DNA from 3 places in the Halomonas sp. Cn5-12 genome. Region 3 is predicted to be linked to each of the others. Evidence: predicted binding sites of a transcription regulator. Region 3 holds the regulator's gene; each other region holds the start of a gene.
The links. The regulator sigma-54, encoded in region 3, starts transcription at its own class of promoters, with help from an activator protein. The targets are predictions, from matches to a motif close to TGGCACNNNNNTTGCTNT.
Positions count from the first base shown of each region.

Region 1: codB (cytosine permease) is a predicted target of sigma-54. The motif match lies at 3,213-3,230, and genes of this name have one in related genera.
Region 2: L1249_RS07760 (NCS1 family nucleobase:cation symporter-1) is a predicted target of sigma-54. The motif match lies at 2,858-2,875, and genes of this name have one in related genera.

Region 1 covers NZ_JAKGAY010000010.1:3,169-7,858, forward strand. Annotated here, with positions in the region: gene L1249_RS07670 (GNAT family N-acetyltransferase) at 1-102, shown strand, start outside; gene L1249_RS07675 (YbaK/EbsC family protein) at 119-595, opposite strand; gene codA (cytosine deaminase) at 647-1,894, opposite strand; gene codB (cytosine permease) at 1,910-3,172, opposite strand; gene L1249_RS07690 (putative bifunctional diguanylate cyclase/phosphodiesterase) at 3,420-4,690, shown strand, end outside.
Region 2 covers NZ_JAKGAY010000010.1:20,082-24,771, forward strand. Annotated here, with positions in the region: gene hydA (dihydropyrimidinase) at 1-1,412, opposite strand, end outside; gene L1249_RS07755 (nitrilase-related carbon-nitrogen hydrolase) at 1,444-2,310, opposite strand; gene L1249_RS07760 (NCS1 family nucleobase:cation symporter-1) at 2,931-4,448, shown strand; gene L1249_RS07765 (LysR family transcriptional regulator) at 4,490-4,690, opposite strand, start outside.
Region 3 covers NZ_JAKGAY010000001.1:245,966-250,655, reverse strand. Annotated here, with positions in the region: gene hpf (ribosome hibernation-promoting factor, HPF/YfiA family) at 1-284, opposite strand, end outside; gene L1249_RS01200 (RNA polymerase factor sigma-54) at 382-1,797, opposite strand; gene lptB (LPS export ABC transporter ATP-binding protein) at 1,903-2,661, opposite strand; gene lptA (lipopolysaccharide transport periplasmic protein LptA) at 2,673-3,176, opposite strand; gene iscB (RNA-guided endonuclease IscB) at 3,247-4,617, opposite strand.

The sequences.
Region 1 (4,690 bases), on a different contig from region 3:
TTGATGACGCAGGTAGAGAATGAGCGCGCCCAGCGGCTGTATGAATCGCTGGGTTGGCAGCGCAATACGGCGTTTTATGGCTATTTACTTGATGTAACGTAAAGCACTTAACAGCTATTTAGCGGACGTTCTCCGGCAACTTACACACATCCACCCAGTGGGCACCAGCCAGCTCGGCCAAGTGCTTGGGGCTTAAACGCACCGCGCTGTTCGGTGATCCCGCCGCGGGCAGCACTTCATCGAATGCGTGTAGGGATTCGTCGCAATAGACTGGGAGATCCGTCGCCAGCCCGAACGGGCATACTCCGCCCACCGGATGACTGGTCAGTTCCATCACGGTGTCAGCATCGAGCATTTTAGCTTTGCCGCCGAAGGTATCGCGGATTTTGCGGTTATCGATCCGTGCATCGCCACTGGCCACAATCAGCAGCGGTTTCTCGCCTACTTTAAACGCCAATGTTTTCGCAATCTGCCCAGGGGCGACACCGTGAGCCTCGGCGGCGAGCTGTACGGTCGCGGTGCTGGTTTCCAACTCTTCAATGGCCACCTCTGGCGCGTGCTCGGCAAAAAACTGGCGAACGGTCTCGATGCTCATGGTGTGCTCCTTAGGCAAGTAGAATCGCTAATCTAACTTGCCAGCGTGGGCTTAGCCAATCCATGGCGGCGTGACGATACGTGATGGCTCCCGCTGCATGATGATCTCACCGTGCCGCACGGAAAGTAGTACATCACCTTGGTTGCGCAGCACGATGTAGTCATCTTCGCCCTCTAGTAGATTGAAGCTGGCCGGTTTGCCCACTTCTATGCCGTAGCGCGATTCGATATTCATAGTGCGGGCGCTGTTATCGGTAATCAGCGAAAGTGCGCTGCTAAAATCCTGGTAGCCCATCATTTGGCAGATATGCAGGCCAAAATCGAGCGTGCGTAGCAACTTGCCGTTACCTAACGAGTACCAGGGGTCGAAGATCGAGTCTTCTGCAAAGCAGACGTTGATACCTGCTTCGTTAAGCTCTTTCACGCGGGTGACACCCCGCCGTTTTGGGTAGGTATCAAAGCGCCCTTGAAGGTGAATACTCTCCGTTGGGCAGGAAATAAAGTTAATGCCCGAGCGCTTGAGCAACAGAAAGAGTTTAGAGCAGTAGGCGTTGTCGTAAGAGTGCATCGCGGTAGTGTGACTGGCGGTCACGCGGCTGCCTAACTCATTGAACAGAGCCTCGCAGGCCAGCACTTCAAGAAAGCGCGAGTTGGGATCGTCGATCTCATCGCAGTGCACATCCACCAAGCGGTCATACTTCATCGCCAGCTCAATCACCCGCTTCATGGAGGCCACGCCTAGCTCGCGGGTGTATTCAAAGTGGGGAATACCACCCACCACGTCAGCGCCGATCTCCAGCGCCTCCTCCATTAGCTTGTCGCCGCCAGGGTAAGAGAGCAGGCCATCCTGAGGGAAGGCCACCACCTGGATGTCGATCTTATCCTTCAGCTCATCACGCAAGGCGCAGAGTGTTTTTAGCCCCACCAAGCTTGGGTCGCTGGTATCGGCGTGGGTGCGCACAAACTGAACGCCGTTACCGATGAGTAGGTTTAAGGTTTTTAACACGCGTTCGCGAATGTCGGCCTCGTTAAGCAGCGGTTTGCGCTCGCCCCAGCGCTCAATCCCTTCAAACAGCGTGCCGCTTTGGTTCCAGCTTGGTTCACCCGCCGTGAGGGCGGCATCTAAGTGGATATGAGGCTCGATAAACGGCGCGCAGATGAGCTTGCCGCCTGCATCCAGTTGTTCAGCGGTTGCCGTTTGTGGCGAATCTTGTGCCGTGATATCTGTGAATAGGCCGTTGCTTATCTCGATTCGGTAAAGCTCCGGGCGTTGGCGCAGGCGTGCGTTAACAATTTGCATAGGAGTACTCACTTATTATTTAGCGGTAGCAGAGACGTGGTCACTGAGCGTTGCATGCTTTAACCGTAGCAGCAGCGCGTAACTTCCCGCAGCAACCAAAACGCCTACCAGTGGTGGTAGAAGAGGAGAGAAGTAAGCGGCGGCTGCACCGGTCGCATAGGCAGTTAAACCACGACGGTTGAAATCAGGAAGCTGAGCGGTGGCGAGCGAGGGGTACTGACCTTTATGTTTCAACCAAAAGTCAGCCATGATCACTCCGCCCATGGGCGGGATAAATGTACCCAGCAACACTAGGAAAGGGATGAGCAGGTTATACATGCCGCCCACGGCTAGCACGGTGCCAATGGCGGCTCCTCCGACCGTGACCAGTCGGCGCTTTTCCGTGCGCAGTAAGTTGCAGCCCGCCACAGCGAAGTTGTAAATGGTGTTGTCTTGGGTGGTCCAAATATTCAGAAACAGCATCAGCACGGCGATGGAGACAAAGCCCTGAGCGATGAGAACATCGACGATATCTGCCTGCTGGTAAATCATGGTGCCCAGCGCACCGGTCAGCACCATTAGACCGTTGCCAATGAAAAAGGCTGCAAGCGTTGCGATCACCGCAATTTTCGGTGTCTTGGCAAAGCGGCTCCAGTTGGTTGCTTGAGTGCCGCCGCTAATAAAAGTGCCGATAATAACGGTAATCGCTGCCGCTACGCTCATACTCTCAGAAGGTGTTTTCTGGCTAAGCCCTGCAAACCCTCGTACATCCACCAATCCGGTGAACAGGCTGATCAAAATAAATAGCATCATGGCGGGAACGGCAAAACGTGACAGCCAATCCATGCCTTTATAACCAATCATGGCAGTTATGCAGAAACCGAAACCAAAGAGCACCATTAAGGGGATTTCCAACCAATCAGGCATTCCAGTGGTGCGTACCAGCACTAGTGAAATGGTTGCGGTACCCCAGGCGTACCAGCCAATTTGAGTAAAACCAAGAATAAAATCAGACAGTTTGCTGCCTTTTTCACCAAAGCAGAAGCGGCCCATCAATACAGAGTTCAGACCGCTTTTACATGCGATATAAGCAAGCGAGGCTGCATAAGCGCCTAATAGCAGGTTGCCAATTAGAATGATCAGTAGTAGTTGACCGATTGGAAAAGCTTGGCCTAGCGAGCCTCCGGCCCACATGGTGGCGGTAAAGAAGGTAAAACCAAGAAGCACGGCAGAGGTTGAGAGTAAGCCTTTGCGTGCACTTTGGGGTACTTCACTAAGTGGGTAGTCAGTTTGGTGCATATCAAGCCCCTTTTGAATTACAGAGTGAAACCATTAAGTTTCAGCAAAAGGCATGCCAAATAAGCCGCTCAATTCAGAGGCGTAGCGTTTAAATGGTGTACTTATGAATGTTTCATTTAGTGATAGTTTGTTAATTAATCATGAGCCTACAGCTATTGCTGAGAGGTCGATACCGTTACTCCAAGATTTTGGTCGCTTATAGCATCTGTGCGGATGGCCATAATGCAGATTAAAGGACACGTACTGCATGCAAGAGGTCAGTGCTGACAACGCGCCTGTTTCCAAGGTTAAGCTTCCGTGGCATCGCACGGTGGTGGGCAAAGTCGCCATCTTTATGCTGCTGGGCGTTGTTTTTGCCTACCTGATGGGCGCGATGCTGGGTTTTACCATGGTCGAGCGTAGTGCCCGCGGCCAGTGGGGGCGCGAAGCTCAGGTCAATGCACAGATTGTCAGTGCCACCATTCGCCGAATTTATACCTCCGTCGCTGTGCGTACCGATTCCACTGGTCAAGTGAATCAATTGGTCTCTGCACGCTCCATTGGCGATGAAGACTCGGTGCTCAGCAGCGGGTTCAGCCCTATTGATGTGCTGGCGTTGGCCAGCGCCCAAACACGGCATAACGTGTGGCTCTTTGCATTTGATGCAAGCGGTACCTTCACTCCGGTGGCAGATGCTTATAACAGCACCATTGAGGAGATGATGTTCCCGGATACGTTTGAGCTGAGCAATGACGTGTTAGCCAACGAGTTTTATGTAGGCTTTGCCCATATTGGTGAAGAGGAGCACTTCGTGAGTGCTCTGCCCATTACGACACCCCAAGGTGTTTTACACGGGGTTGTGGTCTCAAGCATTGGCTTAAAAGGTGAGCTTTATCAGGTGCACCGTGACCTGATACTCAAAGTGGTGGCGTCGTTATTCGTTGTGCTGCTAGCCACTGCAATGTTGGTCAGTATGCTGATGAATCAGCTGTTTAAGCCTGTTCCCCGCCTAATACGTTCCCTCTCGGATATTGCCCAGAATAAGACTGACCGTGCCACGCCCTATACGCAGCGCAGCGATGAGATAGGCTGCATGGCGCAAGCGATTGAGGCGTTGCGAAAGAAAGTCGAAGAGCGTGAACACCTCTTAGAGGTGAAAGAGCAGGCGCTGCGCTACCAACATTTAGCGCATCACGATGCCTTAACCAAGCTGCCGAACCGGGTGCAGTTCAACGACGCGCTACAAGAAGCCGTCATGCAAGTGCCTGATGGCACTCCCTTTAATGTAATGATTTTTGATTTAGACCGATTCAAATCAGTGAACGATACGCTCGGCCATGCGGCGGGCGATGCGTTGCTGGTGGAGGCGAGCCAACGAGTAAAAGGGCTGCTGGAAGAGTGTGATTTAGTCGCGCGGTTGGGAGGTGACGAGTTCTCCATTATTCAGCACGCTAATCACGACGCATTAGCCGAGGCTAACCAATTAGCCCATCGACTGGTTCAAGTTCTACAGGAGCCATTCTCGATTGATGGTCATGA
Region 2 (4,690 bases), on a different contig from region 3:
AGCTCGGCACGTTTTGCGAGCAGCTCGAACACGCCGGGGTAGGCGGGGCGCTTTAAGTAGCGCCCTGCGCCGCGCTCGGCATGGAGTTCACCGTCCCGCCATGTCCACTTGCCCTGGCTAATGGTGTGGCGAGCAATGCCGCGCACCGTTTTGCCCTCGAAGATGTTGAAGTCGACGTTCTGATGGTGAGTTTTCGCGGAGATCGTGCGCGTACCGTTCGGGTCCCACACCACGATGTCAGCATCGGAGCCCACTTGGATCGCCCCCTTGCGCGGGTAGAGGTTGAAGATTTTGGCGGTATTGGTAGAGGTGACCGCGACAAACTCTTGGGGCGATAGCTTGCCGGTATTCACGCCTTCGTCCCACAGCACGGCCAGGCGGTCTTCCACGCCTGCGGTGCCGTTGGGGATCTTGGTGAAGTCATCTTTCCCAGCGGCCTTTTGCTCTTCGCAGAAGCAGCAGTGGTCGGTGGCGGTGGTTTGCAGGTTTCCAGATTGAAGGCCGTGCCACAGCGCTTCCTGATGACCCTTAGGGCGGAAGGGCGGACTCATCACATGGGCAGCCGCCGTTGCCCAGTCGGGGTTTTGATAAACGCTGTCGTCGATCACTAGATGGCCCGCTAAGCACTCGCCAAATACCGGGTGGCCCTGCTGGCGGGCGTAGGCGATTTCGTCCACCGCGTCCTTGGTGGAAACGTGTACCAAATAAACCGGCGCCCCCAGGGTGCTGGCAATACGAATCGCCCGGCTGGCGGCTTCGCCTTCCACCTGAGGTGGTCGGGAAAGCGGATGCGCTTCTGGCCCGGTCATCCCCTGGGCGAGCAGCTTTTGCTGCATGTGGTAGACCAGCTCGCCGTTTTCTGCGTGAACGGTGGGTACTGCACCCAGCTCCAAGCAGCGGGAAAAACTCTCCACCAGGATATCGTCGGTGGCCATGATCGCGCCCTTGTAGGCCATGAAGTGCTTGAAGCTGTTAACGCCGTGCTCCCGCACCAGCGTCCCCATCTCTTCTTTGACGCTCTCATCCCACCAGGTAATCGCCACGTGGAAAGCGAAATCGGTGGCGGCTTTTTCGGCCCAGCCTTGCCAGGTGTTAAACGCTTCCAGCAGCGACTGGCCGGGGCTTGGGATCACAAAGTCGATGATGGTCGTGGTGCCCCCTGCCATAGCCGCGGCGGTGCCGGTGTAGAAATCTTCGCTGGCCACCGCACCCATAAACGGCATCTGCATATGGGTGTGGGGGTCGATACCGCCGGGCATCACCAATTGGTGGCTGGCATCGACAATCTCGCAGCCTTCCGGCACGTCTAAATCGGTGCCAATGGCGTGGATTTTTCCATCGACGCAGAGCACGTCAGCGCGGTGGGTGTCGGCGTGGGTGACGACGGTGCCGCCCTTGATCAATAAACTCATGATTCACTCCTGGGATAATTGACTGAGGGGCTTATTCGCCGTCGGTTAAGCGGGTGTAGGTTTCCGGGCGGCGGTCACGGAAGAACTGCCAGTTGTTGCGCACCTCGCGCACCATGTCTAAATCGATCTCGTGTACCAGCAGCTCGTCTTCCGTTTCGCTGGCCTGGGCTTCGATTTTGCCGCGTGGGTTAACGATGTAGCTGGAGCCGTAAAAGTCGCCGATATTCCAAGGCGCTTCGCTGCCCACGCGGTTGATGGCAGCGATGAAGCAGCCGTTAGCGGCGGCCGAGGCGGGTTGTTCAAGCTCCCATAAATATTGGGATAGCCCGGCCACAGTCGCGGAGGGGTTGAAGATCACTTCGGCACCGTTAAGGGCCAGTGCTCGCCAGCCTTCAGGGAAGTGGCGGTCATAGCAGATATACACGCCGATCTTGCCGTAGGCGGTATCGAACACCGGCCAGTTAGATTGGCCAGGCTTAAAGAAGAATTTTTCCCAAAAGCCAGCCACTTGGGGAATGTGTGTTTTGTGGTATTTGCCCAGATAGCTACCGTCAGCGTCGAACACCGCTGCCGTGTTGTAGTAAACGCCGGTCTCGGTCTCTTCATAGATAGGGACGATGATCACCATACGGTGTTCGGCGGCGAGCTTCTGCATCATCTGGCAGGTGGGGCCTTCCGGCACCCGCTCGGCAGCGGCGTACCATTTGCTGTCCTGGCTGGGGCAAAAGTAGGGTTGATTAAACACTTCCTGGAAGCACAGTACTTGCACACCTTGTTCAGCGGCTTGTTTTATCAGCGGCAGATGCGCTTCGTTCATTGTGTCTCGAATAGCGGCGGGTTCCAGGTCGGTACTGGTTTTTAGGCCCATTTGAACCAGGCCGATTTTCATCTTCTGCATACAAAGCCCTCTCGTGTCATACGCACCAACCGTCTGCTAGCGCATAACGGTGATTAACGGTCAGGTAAAACCATGTATTGCTAATACGGATTAGCAAATACGGCGGTCGCTTGGCGTGTAGTGACATCGGCTTAAAGCCAAATGTTTATTGTTATGAGTAAAAGTTGTCATATTTGACAGCTTTTTGAACATAGACCTTTACGTAGTCACTTTTCAAGGTTTTTTTATGGGGTGTGCGGCTATCTATTAACCAATTGATTTTATTTGTTTTTATTTTTTATGTGATCTTTTTTTGCTAATTTAGTGAGTGTTTGCACATATTTGGTGGTTTTTAAATTCTTTTAAAATCAGTAATTTGATTTTTCATTGACTGGTTTGTGCACTTTTTATGGTGCTTTTATGGTGCAATATTTTTTTAACGAACTAAGGTTTTTAGTGGGTTTGCTATACATTGGCGAAAACAATAACAAGCGCGTAGGTAGTGACTGCCTATCTGTCGATCAAGTCAGCTTTTTGTTCAATAAGTTAACGATCCTGTCTTCAGTTTAGGCATGCTTATTGCTGCGACAAAAGCTGAACCCGTACCTGCGGTCGGCAATGTCGCTGCTGAGGAGAATAAAATGACTGGCTCAAGAACCCAGATGGTAGACAGAGAGGGGTTGATTGAACTTAATGTTGGTGAGGACGTGCGTAATAGTCCCCGCTTCAATAAAGATATTGCACCTACCCAGGCAAGTGAGCGTACCTGGAGTAAGTGGAATATCGCGGCGCTATGGGTGGGGATGTCGATCTGCGTGCCCACGTATACGCTGGGTGGGGTGCTAACCGCCTACTTCGGCTTGAGCGTGGGGGAGGCGCTCTTTGCCATCCTGCTGGCCAACGTCATCGTACTGATTCCACTGACGCTGAATGCCTTTCCTGGCACTAAGTTCGGGATTCCTTTTCCGGTGGTATTGCGCTCATCCTTCGGTATTTTGGGCTCGAATGTGCCGTGCCTAGTACGTGCGCTGGTGGGCTGCGGCTGGTTCGGCATTCAAACCATGTTTGGTGGTTTAGCTATCCATTTGCTGCTGTCGGAGCTAATTCCTGCCTGGGCTGCTTTGGGTGGCGTGGGGGAGGTGATTGGCTTTTTTGTTTTCGGCGCGATGAACCTGTATGTGGTCATTCGCGGAGCGGAGTCGATTAAGTGGCTGGAAACGCTGGCTGCACCGCTGCTGTTGGCCGTAGGCGTTGGCCTGATGATGTGGGCGTGGCCGCATATGTCGATGACCGAGCTGCTGGCTCAACCGCCATCGCGCCCTGAGGGGGCTTCCGTTTATGGTTATTTCTTTGCCGGTTTGACCGCCATGGTGGGTTTTTGGGCGACTCTCTCACTAAATATTCCTGACTTCAGCCGCTTTGCCAAAAGCCAAAAAGATCAAATTGCAGGTCAAATTATTGGTCTACCGCTGACGATGTTCTTCTTTGCTGCCCTTGGGGTTGTGCTAACCGCTGCGTCTGAATCGCTAGTAGGGCAAACCGTTGCAGATCCGGTGAGGTTAATCGGTTATATCGACAGCCCCTTCTGGGTCATTATGGCGATGTTATTGATCATTATTGCCACTATTTCGACCAACACCGCTTCTAATATCGTCTCACCTACCAATGATTTTCAGAACATAGCGCCAAAAGTGATCAACCAGACGCGTGGCGTGCTGATAACCGGTGCGGTGGGAGTGCTGCTGATGGGCTATGACCTGTTACAAAAGGCAGGCATCATTCCTCCTGGAGTGTCTCTTGAGCAGATGTACTCCAATTGGCTGCTGGGTTACTCCAGTCTGTTAGGCCCCATTGCGGGCATTATGGCGGTGGACTACTTCCTGATTAAAAAGCAGCGCCTGGATGTACCCAGCCTGTACCTGGATAGTCACGCCTATCCTGCGGTCAACATGGCCGGTTTTATCGCTTTCGGGGTTCCTGTTGTGCTGACCTTACTGTCACTGTTAACCGGCACGATGAACTGGTTCTATGACTACGGCTGGTTCACTGGCTCCGCGCTGGGGGCGATTGTTTACTACGTCGCAAGCCAGGTATTGGCGTCATCTCCAAAGGCGGGGCCTGCGCCAGTGATGGCCAGCGAGGTGACAGAGCAATCCTGATCGGCTGTCGATGATAGTGGCTGTATGACAAAGCTCGGCAATTAGCCGAGCTTTGTCAGGCTTAGCCCCCCCCCACTGATAAACCCCAAAAACGCATCCACCACGCGGTTGGGGCGGCGGTCATGGCGGGTAATCAGTACAAACGGGATGCGGTAGTGCTGAGTAGCGGTGTGAAGCGCGCGCATCTTGCCAGCTGCCACCCACTGCTCGGCGACATGTTCGGGTAGAAAGCCCATAAAGCG
Region 3 (4,690 bases):
CGAGCTTGTGCTTTTTCCTTATGTTTAACGAGTTGACGATCGATTTTGTCTGCTAGCGCATCAATAGCGGCATACATGTCGTTATCAAGCGCTTCGGCGTGAAGGTCTGCACCGGCAGCGTGCAGTGTGCAGGCTGCTTGCTGGCGCTCCTTCTCAACAGATAAGGTCACTTGCACCGTGGTAATGTTGTCGTAGTGGCGTTCAACGCGCTCTAGCTTTTCGTTAACGTAGTCGCGCAAGGCGTCAGTCAGTTCAACGTGATGACCAGTGATGTTTACTTGCATTGACGTGCTCCTTATCCATCGGACTGTACTTCGATTGTAACCCTTTTTACGCTATTGCAAAGCCCTTGCGTTGAGTTTGTTCATACGTACCGCTTAACTAGCGTAAACGGCGGCGCTCACTTGACGAGGGAATGCCCATTGACTCCCGATATTTTGCGACAGTACGCCGTGCAACGCTAATGCCCCCCTCTTCAAGCAGAGTCACCAAGCGGCTATCGGAGAGCGGTTTTCCTGAGGGCTCATCCTGAATCAGCTTTTTGATGCGGGCGCGAATGGCTGTGCTGGAGTGGCTGTCGCCGCCGTCTTGGCCGCTTACCTGGCTTGAGAAGAAGTACTTAAGCTCGAAAACGCCCCGTGGCGTGTGAATAAATTTCTGCGTGGTCACACGAGATATGGTGGATTCGTGCATCTCTACCGCTTCAGCAATATCCGCTAAAATCAGCGGTTTCATTGCTTCTTCGCCATGCTCCAGAAAGCCAATTTGGCGTGCAATAATTTCACGCCCAACTCGTAGCAGCGTGTCATTGCGACTCGATAAGCTTTTGATCAGCCAGCGGGCTTCTTGGAGGTGCTCTTTGAGGAACTGGTTGTCTTGGCTTTTGTCTGCGCGTTTGATCAAGCTGGCGTAGTCGGGCTGTATACGCAAGCGTGGTAGTGCTTCTGGATTGAGCTCTAAATGCCAACCTTCATTGTCGTGCCGAACGACTAGGTCGGGGGTGATGTAGCTGTCGTCGGTAACGCCATAGGTGCTCCCAGGGCGTGGGTCAAGGCTGCGAATTAAACGGATGACATCGTCAAGCTGCTCGTCATCAAGGCTTAAACGGCGCTTGAGAAGCCGCATATCGTCTTTGCCTAATGCTTCCAAAAACTGGCGAACCAGCCGTTTGGCGGGCATTAGCAGAGGGGTGTCCTCAGGTAGTGAGGCGAGTTGCAGCATCAGGCATTCACGCAGGTCTCGGGCAAAGACGCCGGTGGGCTCAAATTGCTGCAAGCGCAGCAGGGTATTTTCCACTTCCCGCTGGCTTAAGCTGTCATGGCCTTGGGCTTTTAATCCTTCCCGAATGTCATTAAGCGGCTGGGTGAGATAGCCGTTGGCATCCAGCGCATCAATCAGGCTTTCCGCGATGGCGTATTCTCGCGGGCTAAAGTCTGTCATGGCCAGTTGCCATAGCAGGTGGCCATGTAGGCTTTGTCCAGCGGCTTGGCGCTCGAAGTCGGGGCCTTCACTGCTGCCACCCAGGCTGCCTATGTCTTGATAGGTATCTGACCAGTCACTGTCGACGGAGAGTTCGTTGGGGATGCTCTCGGACCACTCAGCCTCTTGAGGCTCACTGACAGCCTGCTCGCCAAACTCATCTTCTTGCTCAAGCATGGGATTGGCATCTAGCGCTTGCTGAATTTCTTGACGAAGGTCCAGCGTCGATAGCTGAAGCAGGGCGATAGCCTGCTGCAGCTGAGGTGTCATGGTCAGCTGTGTGCCGATACGCAATTGGAGAGAAGCTTTCATGACCATCTGAGAACCACTCGTTAATCAGAAAGCTCCACCCTAGAGCGAGTTATGGCTTGGTGCAAGTGCAATAAGCATGCCACTAAAAGAAATGCTTCTGCAGGTCACTGTTTAAAGGCGGAAATCAGCGCCTAAATAGACATCTCGAACCTTCTGGTTGTTGAGGATTTCCTGGGCGTTTCCACTGGCAATGATGTGACCGTCGCCAACAATGTAGGCAATATCACAAATATCCAGCGTTTCACGAACGTTATGGTCGGTGATCAATACGCCAATGTGGCGTTTCTTTAACGCTCGAATGATAGCTTTAATTTCCCCAACGGAAATCGGGTCAACCCCGGCAAAAGGTTCATCCAGCAGGATAAAGGCCGGTTCGGTGGCCAATGAGCGGGCGATTTCAACACGGCGGCGTTCGCCCCCAGAAAGACTCATGCCTAAGTTGTCGCGTATATGAGTGATGTGAAAATCTTCAAGTAGTAACTCAAGTTGTGCTTCCCGGGCGCTTCGATCAAGCTCTTTGCGTGTCTCTAAAATGGCCATAATGTTGTCAGCCACGGAGAGCTTGCGGAAGATGGAAGCTTCCTGGGGTAGATAACCAATCCCTGCCATGGCGCGTTCATGCATAGGAGCATGAGTGAGGTCAAGGTCGTCAATGCCTACTTTGCCCGCATCCAATTTGACCAACCCCACAATCATATAAAACGAGGTGGTTTTACCTGCACCATTAGGGCCAAGTAGCCCAACCACGCTACCTTGAGTGATTTCCAGATTAATATCTTTAACCACACGGCGGCGCTTATAGCTCTTCGCTAAATGATGGGCGTAGAGCGTTTTTACTGGTGTGGGGACTGGGGATGTTGATGCTGCCACGTGGCCACTTCCTATTGTTCGGGCTGAAGGGTCATACGAATACGCTGATTTTCACTGCCGCTAACGTCAGAGCGTGCTTGTACTACTTCTTGATCGATAAAGTACTCTAAACGTCCACCTTGGAAGTGATCTCCTTGCTGGGTCAGCTCAGCTTGGTCAATCAGCTCAACCCGGCGTTCGGAAACGTGATAAATAATCCGACGCGCCCAGCCTTCTATAGGGGTTTCTTGGTCTTCAATTTGGTTACGCAAGTAAGCACGCTCGCCCGTAGCGATGGCGCGAGACAACTCGCCAGCATTGTTACGCTGAATTTCGACACGCTCTCCGCGTAGCTGCATATTGCCTTGGCGAATGTCAACGTTACCGGTGTACACGGCTGTCCCTGCTCGTTGGTCAAGGTCTAACCGGTCGGCCTCCACATGAATAGGCGCTTGGTTTTGTGCCGCTACAGGCAGTGCAATTGTGACAAGCGGCACGGCTAGGGCAAGAAGTGCAGTGCGGATTAGAGCATTCATCAGATTTTGCGCGAGAAACCCGGTGCTTTAGCGCCGGGAGGGATAGCGCGTCGCCCGCAGGGCGACTGGGTTACGCCACCGCCTGTCCCGCTCCTCCTGTTAGGTGGGTGAAGGGTGTAAAGTGATAGCCGTAGCCATCACCGCGTTGGATGAGGGTGCAGTATTTGTGCGAGATGCCTTGCACGGCCCCCTGTTCGGTCTGGATGTTAAAACTGCCGGTTTTGCGTACCGCGACACGCCCCGTATGGGTACCTGCTTTCTTGCCAGTCGGTACCATCGCACGCACCATGTCGCCGGTTTGAAAGCCGTGCACCTGCTTCTGCCGCATCAGATAGCCACGCGGAAACCCGTGTTTCGTTAAGCGGGTGCGCTGATAGCTACCACGCCCCATCGCCTTGATGGTTAATGTGGGCACCTGCCAAGCATGTAGTGCGTCGAACGCACCGACACAGGCCGCGTCTAGAGCATGGGTTTTAGGAATGCCCAGTCGCTGGCGGTTGTACTTGGTGCGACCGCCGGTGCCGACAGCCACCGGCAAGCTAGTCGCTTTGAGCGCATTAAACAGCGCCCAGCGCGTGGCATTGATCGCGCTGGCATCGCGCAGCGGTTGCTTGAGCTGGCGCTGCACACGCTCAAGCCGAGCGTTAGCGGTGTGGCCGTTGGCTTTCAGGCGCTTTTTCAGGCCTTTGTCAGTGGCGAAAAAATCCACCAGTGACAGCGCATCCTTGCTCTGGTTGCAGGGGTGGCAGCTTAGGGTCAAATTACTGACGCGGTTCGAGCCGCCCCGCGAGCGCGGTATCACATGCTCGATCTCCAGCGGCGTATCGGCGGTGCCGCAATAGGCACATTCACGGCCCCATTTTTCCAGCAGGTACTCGCGTACTTCGTAGCCCAGCAGCGTGCCTTGCTGGTACTCCACGCCGTTGATCTCGGGGTTATCCAGCTTCTGCGTATCAAAGCGCACCAACTCTTGGCTGATGGCGGTTACAGGCGCTAAACGATTCAACCGGTTCACCCAGGCCGTGACGGTATCGACGCGATGCTGCAGCGACGGTGCCAGCCAGCCCTTGGGTTTGGTGCGATTATTGAAGCGCGGGGCGCGGTAACGCAGGTTGGCACTGCGGCGGCGACGCCGAAAGGCGGCGCGTTGTTGTAATGCCTTTTTGATCTGATAACCGCGATGGATTAGTTCAAACAGGCACAGCACATGCCGCTGCTGACTGTCCGGTTCGCGTATCAGCGCCAGCCCGGTCGTTTTGCTGCCAGGGTCGATGCCCAGGCTTAGTGGCTGCGTGCTACCGCCCACTCGATCTTTCAGCCGGATCGTGAACGGATAGCGCTTATGCACCACGGCACGCCCGCGCTGTAGCAGCAACCGAGCCCGTTTTTCACTGCACGGCATCAGCGGCTGCTTCTTTTTGTCCAGTACGAAAATCGCCATGCGATTTCCTCCTAATCAATGCCCTTACGGACCTTGTGTCGCGGGGCTTGCGCCCCGTCTCCCCTCGGGAATG